Regions from separate parts of the Micromonospora sp. DT201 genome, predicted to be linked through region 1. Evidence: predicted binding sites of a transcription regulator. Region 1 holds the regulator's gene; each other region holds the start of a gene.
What was found. Region 1 encodes HrcA, which represses chaperone genes, less so after heat shock. Its sites were predicted from a motif close to GGTTNGCACNCTCNNNNNGAGNGTGCNAACC; they were not measured.
Positions count from the first base shown of each region.

Region 1 (3,273 bases):
CGGGTGCCGAGCGCCGCCGCGGTCATCGGCACGGTGACGCGGCAGTGCAGGTCGTCGCCCTTGCGGGAGTAGACGTCGTGTGGCCGCTCGTGGATCTCCACGTAGAGGTCGCCGGCGGTGCCGCCACCCGGGCCCACCTCGCCCTGCTGGGCGAGCCGGATCCGCATGCCGTCCTCGACTCCGGCCGGGATCTTGACCGTCAGCGAGCGGCGGGTACGCACCCGGCCATCGCCGGCGCAGGTGGGGCAGGGGTGCGGGACCGTGGTGCCGTAGCCCTGGCACACGGTGCACGGCCGGGCGGAAACCACCTGGCCGAGGAAGGTGCGCTGCACCGACTGCACCTCGCCTCGCCCGCCGCACGCCTCACAGGTCGCCAGATGCGTGCCGGCGGCCGTGCCCGCGCCCGAGCAGGTGGTGCAGAGCACGGCGGTGTCGACGGTGATCGGCGCCTCGACGCCGAATGCCGTCTCGTGCAGGTCCAGTTCGAGTCGCAGGATCGCGTCGGCACCCGGCCGGGTACGCGGACGCGGGCCACGGGCGCCACCAGCCGCGCCACCGAAGAACGCGTCCATGATGTCCTGGAAACCGACGAACGGGCCAGCACCACCTGGACCGCCTGGGCCGCCAGCGCCGCCACCGCCACCGGGGGCGAGCGGGTCGCCACCCAGGTCGACGATCTGCCGCTTCCGGTCGTCCGAGAGGACCTCGTACGCGGCGTTGATGTCCTTGAACTTCTCCTGAGCCTCCGGATCCGGATTGACGTCCGGGTGGAACTGGCGCGCCAACTTGCGGTAGGCGCGCTTGATCTCGTCATCGGAGGCTTCCCGGCTCACACCGAGAATGCCGTAGTAGTCCCTGGCCACTGCGTTCCGTGTCCTCATGTTCGTCTCGCGTTGCGCCGATCCGGTGGCAGCAGCCGGCCGTCGGCCCTGACTTGTCAGTTCTGGGCCAGCAACTCGCCCACGTAGCGTGCCACGGCGCGAACCGTGGCGATATTGCCGGGGTAGTCCATCCGGGTAGGCCCCAGCACCCCCAGGCCACCGACGATCGTGGCGCCCGGGCCATACCCGGTGCTGACCACGGAAGCGGCCCGCAGGTTGTCGAACTCGTTCTCGTCGCCGATCAGCACCCGGGTCGTGCTCGGCTCAGTCTCACCGATGAGCTTGAGGAGCACGACCTCCTCCTCCAGCGCTTCGAGGATCGGCCGCAGGGAACCCTGGAAGTCGAGCAGGCCGCCCCGGGTGAGATTGGCGGTGCCGGCCAACGCGATGCGTTCCTCATGTCGCTCGACCAGCGTCTCCAGGAGCACCGTGGCGAGGGTGGTCATCGTCGGACGCAGCTCGGCCGGCGCCTCTTCGACAAGCGCCTGCACCAGCGGCGGTGTGTCGGACAGCCGGGCGCCGGAGAGCTTCTCGTTGATCAGCCGGCGCAGATCGGTGACGTTGTCGGCGGGCACCGGCCCGGGAAGCTCCACCAGCCGCTGCTCCACGCGCCCGGTGTCGGCGATCATGACGAGCATCAGCCGGGTGGTGGAGATCGGCACCAGCTCCAGGTGACGAACCGAGGAGCGGGCCAGGCTCGGATATTGCACGACGGCGACCTGCCGGGTCAGCTGAGCGAGCAGCCGCACCGTGCGATGCACCACGTCGTCGAGGTCGACCGCGCCGACCAGGAAGCGCTCGATGGCCCGGCGCTCGGCCGGGCTGAGCGGCTTGACCCGGGACAACCGGTCGACGAAGAGCCGGTAGCCGCGGTCGGTGGGCACCCGGCCGGCACTGGTGTGCGGCTGCCGGATGTAGCCCTCTTCCTCCAGCACGGCCATGTCGTTTCGGACCGTGGCCGGGGAGACCCCGAGCTGGTGCCGCTCAACCAGCGCCTTGCTGCCGACCGGCTCCTGGGTGGAGACGTAGTCCTCGACGATCGCGCGGAGCACGGCGAGCTTCCGGTCGTCGAGACCCATCCTCCGCACCTCCTGTCGCACGTCGGCCGCCGGCGCCGTAGGCCGGCCGGGCCATCCTGGCACTCGACTGTAGCGAGTGCCAGTCTACGTCGGCGTACCCGCCTGCGCGATGATCAACGGCCGCCCACTGGTGCGGCGTTGCCATGGGCCCCTACCGTGACACCCATGACTGAACCTCCTCGCCCTCCCGGAGGGGGTGACCCCGGCAACAACCCGCCGGAGCCGACCTCCCCGAGCTCGTTCCCGTCGGCCGAGCCGCCCACCGCACCACTGTCCGGGGCACCTGGCCCGGGCGGCTATCCCCCGGCCGGTGGCTATCCGCCGCCCACCGGTGACCAACCGCCGTCAGGTGGCTACCCTCCGGCGGGTGGCTATCCCCCGGCTGGCAGCTATCCCCCGCCCGGCGGTTACCCCGCTGGCGGCTATCCGACCGGTGGCGCCTACGGCGGACCCGGTGGCGGCTACGCCAACAACGAGGACAAGACCTGGGCGCTGGTCGCGCACTTCGGCGGCGCCGTCGGCGCGCTGATCAGCTTCGGTCCGCTGGGCTTCGTCGCTCCGCTCATCGCCTACCTGGCCCGTGGCAACCAGTCGCCGACCGTCCGGGCGCACGCCCTGGCCGCCCTGAACTTCCAGATCCTCTGGTCGATCATCGCGTTCGTGCTGCTCTTCGTGAGCTGGTGCCTGCTCTTCCTGCCCAGCATCGCCGTCGTGGTGATCCAGATCCTGTTCGGGATCATCGCGGGCATGAAGGCCAACGAGGGCGCCCCCTACCGCTACCCGATGTCGGCCAGCTTCATCAAGTGACTCGGGTCGGCCGCTCCCCCGGCCGGCCCGAAGCACCCGCTGCCCCGGACCGGGGCAGCGGGCATGCTCAGGGCAGCAGGTCGCGCACGACCGCGTCGGCGAGCAGCCGCCCGCGCAGGGTGAGCACCGCCCGGCCGGCCGCGTACTCATCCGTGTCCAACAGGCCGTCAGCCAGCGCCCGCTCGGCACCAGCCCGGCCGGTGCCGTCGAGCACCGCCAGCGGCAGGCCGCTGGCGAGTCGCAGCCGGAGCATCACGTCCTCCATGTGCGTCTCGTCGACCGTGAGGACCTCCCGGGCCAGGCCGGGGGACGCGCCTGCGGCCAACCGCTGGGCGTACGCCGAGGGGTGTTTGACGTTCCACCAGCGCACGCCGCCGACGTGGCTGTGCGCCCCCGGCCCCAGCCCCCACCAGTCCGCGCCGGTCCAGTAGAGCAGGTTGTGCCGGCAGCGAGCCTCGTCGGTGCGGGCCCAGTTGGAGACCTCATACCAGGAGAGCCCCGCCGCG
Region 1 covers NZ_JBNCKP010000033.1:16,800-20,072, reverse strand. Annotated here, with positions in the region: gene dnaJ (molecular chaperone DnaJ) at 1-863, opposite strand, end outside; gene hrcA (heat-inducible transcriptional repressor HrcA) at 938-1,960, opposite strand; gene ACLQ28_RS32260 (DUF4870 domain-containing protein) at 2,126-2,767, shown strand; gene hemW (radical SAM family heme chaperone HemW) at 2,835-3,273, opposite strand, start outside.

Region 2 (3,273 bases), on a different contig from region 1:
TGAAGCCCAGGCGCTGGTAGGCGCGGTAGGCGCGGTCGTTGCCGACCACCACTTCCAGCAGCAGCTCCGGTCGGCCGCAGGCTCGCGACCAAGCGGCCACTTCGTCGATCAGTTCGGCGAGAAGTCCACTGCCCCGCCAGATCGGCGTTACGTACACGGCGTAGATCACGGTCAGCCCGGGTTCGTTCGGGGCGGCCGTGCCACCGGCGTGCCCGACCAGCCGGCCGCCCGGGTCGGCGATGAACTGCGCGTTACGGGAACCGGCCGAGGTGTAGGAGACCCGGGCGGCGAACTCGTTGTGCGGTCGGGCCGCCGCGTCGGCAAGGGTCTCCAGGAAGGCCAACGGCGCGTCGGCCAGCATCTCCAGGCGCAGCGCCCGCATCCGGGCGGCGTCCTCCGGCCGGACCCGGCGGATCTCCGCGAGCCGTAGGGCCGGCGAGCCTATGTCGGTGGTCATGTCCGCATGCCTACCACAGGGGATGGACGCCGTTTCGTGAGCTGTGCCCGATTGCCGTCACCGCGGGGCGCCCCTGCGGCCCTCCACCCATTCGCAATGGCGTGCGCGAATTCGGCGGCTCGAGAACCCGACCGATCAGTGCGGTTGGGGACGCCCGAAGTGTGTCCGATTTGTGGCCGTGCGCGGTCGTCACTCCTCGTGTAGCGTGCGATTTCGGTCACCTGCTTCAATGGCCGTCATCGATCGCTGAGGCGGTGTCCGAGGGCGCCCGGCCGCGCCGTGCGCCGGGTCAGGCAACGCCGCGCAGAGTGAGGGATGTGCACCGTGGCACAGGGCACCGTGAAGTGGTTCAACGCCGAAAAGGGCTACGGCTTCATCGCCGTCGACGGCGGTCAGGACGTGTTCGTTCATTTCTCTGCGATCGAGATGGACGGCTACAAGGCCCTGGAGGACGGTCAGCGGGTGGAGTTCGAGGTCGCCCAGGGGCAGAAGGGCCCGCAGGCCGAGCACGTACGCGTCATCGCCTGAGCTTCCTCACCCGATCGGCCCCCGCGTCGGGGCTGCGGCGCTATGGCCTGCGTCGGGCGCTCCCGTTGTGGGGCTGGACGCTGCTGATCAGCCTGCTCATTGGCATCGGCGTCTGTTTCTGCGTGCTGCCGGGCATCTACCTGGCGTTCGCGCTGAGCCTGGCCGGCCCGGTCTACCTCTTCGAACGCCGCAACCCGATCGGCCGGTCGTTCCGGATGTTCCACGACCGGTTCGGCCTGATGCTCGGACGGGTGGCCCTGGTGGCCCTGGCGGTGGTCGTCGGGAGCCTGATTCCCGGTTTCCTGGAAGGGCTGGGCACCTCCGCTCTCGGGACGGATCCCTTCGCGTCACCAGGTACTGCGGTGGGGGCGGTGGCGGTGATCGGGGTCACTGCGGTGTTGGCCCTGCCGGCCCACCTCGCCCCGAGGATCGGTCTGCTCGTGACGTACGCCGAGCAGCGGGCCCATGAGGCGCCGGTGAACACTGCCGGACTGGCCGCGGAACTCGGCTGAGCGGCCCCATCGTGCTTGCACTCGGCAGGGGAGAGTGCTAAACAAGTCATTGGCACTCGCATACCGTGAGTGCCAGCGGTCGGGACGGTGGGGCCAGGTTGCGCCGGTGTGGAGACACCGGGGCGGCACATGGCCGGTCGTCGCGGGCTATCCGGCCCGGCCGAAGGACGTCGCCGTCGCCAGGTGGCGACGTCCCAAGGTGCGCACACCAGGCGGCCCATCCGGGGCACACAAACTCGGGTGGCCCGTGAGTGTCCAGGAGGACAACGCCGTATGGCCAAGATGATCGCTTTCGACGAAGAGGCTCGCCGCGGCCTCGAGCGGGGCATGAACCAGCTCGCCGACGCCGTAAAGGTGACCCTCGGCCCCAAGGGCCGCAACGTCGTGCTCGAGAAGAAGTGGGGTGCCCCCACCATCACCAACGATGGTGTGAGCATCGCCAAGGAGATCGAGCTCGAGGACCCGTACGAGAAGATCGGCGCTGAGCTGGTCAAGGAGGTCGCCAAGAAGACCGACGACGTTGCCGGTGACGGCACGACGACGGCGACCGTCCTGGCCCAGGCCCTGGTTCGCGAGGGCCTGCGCAACGTGGCCGCTGGCGCCAACCCGATGGCCCTGAAGCGGGGCATCGAGGCTGCGGTCGCGAGCGTCTCGGAGGAGCTGTCCAAGCTCGCCAAGGACGTCGAGACCAAGGAGCAGATCGCCTCCACCGCCTCCATCTCCGCTGGTGACACCACCGTCGGCGAGATCATCGCCGAGGCGATGGACAAGGTCGGCAAGGAAGGCGTCATCACCGTCGAGGAGAGCAACACCTTCGGGCTGGAGCTGGAGCTCACCGAGGGTATGCGCTTCGACAAGGGCTACATCTCGGCCTACTTCATGACCGACCCGGAGCGTATGGAGGCCGTCTTCGACGACCCGTACATCCTGATCGCCAACAGCAAGATCTCGTCGGTGAAGGACCTGCTCCCGATCCTGGAGAAGGTCATGCAGTCGGGCAAGCCGCTGCTGATCATCGCCGAGGACCTGGAGGGCGAGGCCCTGGCCACCCTGGTGGTCAACAAGGTCCGTGGCACCTTCAAGTCGGTCGCCGTCAAGGCGCCGGGCTTCGGTGACCGCCGCAAGGCCATGCTGACCGACATCGCCATCCTCGCCGGTGGCCAGGTCATCAGCGAGGAGGTCGGCCTCAAGCTCGACGCCGCCAGCCTCGACATGCTGGGCCGCGCCCGCAAGGTCGTCGTGACCAAGGACGAGACCACCATCGTCGACGGTGCCGGTGACGCCGAGCAGATCCAGGGCCGGGTCAACCAGATCCGGGCCGAGATCGACAAGAGCGACTCCGACTACGACCGCGAGAAGCTGCAGGAGCGGCTGGCCAAGCTGGCCGGTGGCGTTGCGGTCATCAAGGTCGGCGCGGCCACCGAGGTCGAGCTCAAGGAGCGCAAGCACCGCATCGAGGACGCCGTTCGCAACGCGAAGGCCGCCGTCGAGGAGGGCATCGTCCCGGGTGGTGGCGTCGCGCTGGTGCAGGCCGGCAAGACCGCCTTCGACAAGCTCGACCTGGTCGGCGACGAGGCGACCGGCGCGAACATCGTCAAGGTCGCGCTGGACGCCCCGCTGCGGCAGATCGCCGTCAACGCCGGCCTTGAGGGCGGCGTCGTGGTGGAGAAGGTCCGTAACCTCGAAGCGGGTCACGGCCTCAACGCCGCCAACGGCGAGTACGTCGACCTGCTGGCCGCGGGCATCATCGACCCGGCCAAGGTGACGCGCTCGGCG
Region 2 covers NZ_JBNCKP010000017.1:58,025-61,297, forward strand. Annotated here, with positions in the region: gene ACLQ28_RS24540 (GNAT family N-acetyltransferase) at 1-457, opposite strand, end outside; gene ACLQ28_RS24545 (cold-shock protein) at 782-985, shown strand; gene ACLQ28_RS24550 (hypothetical protein) at 1,051-1,497, shown strand; gene groL (chaperonin GroEL) at 1,771-3,273, shown strand, end outside.
Region 2: groL (chaperonin GroEL) is a predicted target of HrcA. The motif match lies at 1,545-1,575, and genes of this name have one in related genera.

Region 3 (3,273 bases), on a different contig from region 1:
GGCGGCCGGCTCGGCCTGCTCCGGCTTCTCCACCACGAGGCTCTCCGTGGTGAGCAGCAGCCCGGCGATCGAGGCGGCGTTGGTGACCGCATTACGGGTCACCTTCACCGGGTCGATGATGCCGGCCTTGACCAGGTCGACGTACTCGCCCTTGGCAGCGTCGAGGCCGTGGCCCCACTTCAGGTCGGCGACCTTCTGCGTCACGACGTAGCCGTCGTGACCGGCGTTCTGCGCGATCCAGCGCAGCGGCTCGACGAGCGACTTGCGCACGACCGAGACGCCGACCTTCTCGTCACCGGTGAAGCCCAGGTCGTCGTCGAGGACCGACAGGATCTGCACCAGGGCGGCGCCGCCGCCGGGCACGGTGCCCTCCTCGACCGCAGCCTTGGTCGCCGCGATGGCGTCCTCGATGCGGTGCTTGCGCTCCTTCATCTCGACCTCGGTCGCCGCACCAGCCTTGATCACGGCGATGCCACCGGAGAGCTTCGCCAGCCGCTCGGCCAGCTTCTCCCGGTCCCAGTCGGAGTCGGAGGCCTCGATCTCCTTGCGGATCTGGGACACCCGGTCGGCAACGTCGGCCTTCTGGCCGCCGCCGTCGACGATCGTGGTGTTCTCCTTGTCGACCACGACGCGCCGAGCGGTGCCGAGCACCTCAAGGCCGACCTGGTCGAGCTTGTAGCCCAGCTCCGGGGCGACCAGCTCGGCGCCCGTGGAGATCGCGATGTCCTGGAGCATCGCCTTGCGCCGGTCACCGAAGCCCGGGGCCTTGACCGCGCAGACCTTGAGGGTCTTGCGCAGCGAGTTGACCACCAGGGTGGAGAGCGCCTGGCCGTCCACGTCCTCGGCGATGATCAGCAGGGGCTTGCTGTTCTGCAGGACCTTCTCCAGCAGCGGCAGCAGCTCCTCGATCGCCGAGATCTTCTGGGTGGTGACCAGGATGTACGCGTCCTCAAGGACGGACTCCTGACCCTCCAGGTCGGTGACGAAGTTCGGCGAGATGAAGCCCTTGTCGAACTGGAGACCCTCGGTCACGTCCAGTTCGGTGGTGAGCATGGAGCCCTCCTCGACGGTGATGACACCGTCGCGGCCGACCCGCTCCATCGCCTCGGCGATCAGATCGCCGATCGTGGTGTCCTGCGCGGAGATCGTCGCCACGTTCGCGATCGACTCCTTGCTGGTGACCTCCGCGGCACGGCCGAGCAGCGCCTCGGAGACCTTGGTGGCCGCCGCGTCGATGCCCCGCTTGAGGCCGGCCGGGTTGGTCCCGGCGGTCACGTTGCGCAGACCTTCGCGAACCATCGCCTGGGCCAGCACGGTCGCGGTGGTGGTCCCGTCGCCGGCGACGTCGTTGGTCTTGGTCGCCACCTCCTTGACCAGCTGCGCGCCAAGGTTCTCGTACGGGTTGGTGAGCTCGATCTCCTTGGCGATGGTCACACCATCGTTGGTGATCGTCGGCGCACCGAATTTCTTGTCCAGGACGACGTTGCGCCCGCGCGGGCCGAGGGTGACCTTGACCGCGTCCGCGAGGGCGTTGACACCGTGCTCCAGCAGGTGTCGGGCGTCATCCGAGAAGCTCAGGATCTTCGCCATGAATGTCCCTTCGAAATGCCATTGCCCCGGCCCGGCGAGCCGGACCGGGGCAATGGCATTGATCGGTTGCTTACTTCTCGATGACCGCGAGGACGTCGCGGGCGGAGAGCACCAGGTACTCCTCGCCGGCGTACTTGACCTCGGTGCCGCCGTACTTCGAGTAGAGAACGGTGTCGCCGACCTGAACGTCAACCGGAACCCGGTTGCCGTTGTCGTCGACGCGCCCCGGGCCCACAGCGAGGACAGTGCCCTCCTGCGGCTTCTCCTTGGCGGTGTCGGGGATCACGATGCCCGACGCCGTGGTGGTCTCAGCCTCGTTCGCCTGGACCACGATGCGGTCCTCGAGCGGCTTGATCGCAACCTTGGTCGCGGTAGTCACGGGCATACCCTCCTGGGGTACTGGTTTCGTTGCTGGCCGGCGGGGCCGACCAGCGTCAATCTGCCTCATGCCACCGGGCGGGGCCGTCGTCGCGGGTGCCGGTCCGCCTGGCGTGCGCGCCCGGGTCGCGAGACCCGGAAGCTGGCACCCTCAGGGTGAGAGTGCTAATCGCAGGTTATTCCGTGGCTAGCACTCCGTCAAGGAGAGTGCCAGCGAGTCGCGCCCCGCCAGCCTGTATTTCCGGGTCGACCCGGACAATGACCGGGTGGATCTCGATCAGCTGGCGGCGCTGCGTACCCCTGAGGGGTCGGCCGCGCTCACGGCGGCGGCCGAGCTGGCCGGCGGTGATCCGCTGGCCGCGGCGTCGGCGCTGCGCGCGGCCGGGGTGCCACCGACGCTGGCCGCGGCGGCGCTCACCCAGGCCGAGCTGCGCCAACGGGCGGTCGGCAAGTTCGGCCCGGCTGCCGCTGGGATGTTCCTCACCCGCCCAGGCCTGGAGCAGGCCACCCGCCGGGTGGTCGCCGACCGTCGGGCCGCCCGGCTGCACGCGGCCGGCGTCCGCACCCTGGCCGACCTCGGCTGCGGCCTCGGCGCGGACGCACTGGCCGCCGCCCGCGCCGGCATCCGGGTGTACGGGGTGGAGGCCGACCCGGTGACCGCGGCGATGGCCGCCGCGAACGCGACGGCGGCCGGGCTGGCCGACCTGTTCACGGTCGAGTGCGGTGATGCCACCGCGTTCGACGTCTCCCGTGTCGACGGTGTCTTCTGCGACCCGGCCCGCCGCACCACCGGTACCGGACGGCGGATCTTCGACCCACGCGCCTACTCGCCACCGTGGGATTTCGTCACCGGGCTTGCCGAGCGGGTGCCGCGCACCGTGGTGAAGGTGGCGCCGGGCCTGGACCACGCGCTCATTCCGGCCGGCGCGGAGGCGGAGTGGGTCGGCGTGGACGGCGACCTGGTCGAGGCCGCGCTCTGGTGCGGCGAACTGGCGGAGGTGCCCCGCCGTGCCACCCTCTACCGCGAGCGGGGTGCCGAGGCCCACCGCCACCAGCTGACCGGCTCGGGTGCCGACGAGGCGCCGGTCGGGCCACCCCGCCGATACCTGTTCGACCCGGACCCGGCGGTGGTGCGCGCGCACCTCGTCGCCGAGCTGGCCGTCGAACTGGACGCCACCCTCGGCGACCCGAGCATCGCCTACCTCTACGCCGACCGCCCGACCCGCACCCCGTACGCGCGCTGTCTGGAGATCACTGACGTGCTGCCGTTCTCGCTCAAGCGCCTGCGGGCCCTGCTGCGGGAGC
Region 3 covers NZ_JBNCKP010000001.1:195,761-199,033, reverse strand. Annotated here, with positions in the region: gene groL (chaperonin GroEL) at 1-1,590, opposite strand, end outside; gene groES (co-chaperone GroES) at 1,661-1,975, opposite strand; gene ACLQ28_RS01020 (THUMP-like domain-containing protein) at 2,235-3,273, shown strand, end outside.
Region 3: groES (co-chaperone GroES) is a predicted target of HrcA. The motif match lies at 2,109-2,139, and genes of this name have one in related genera.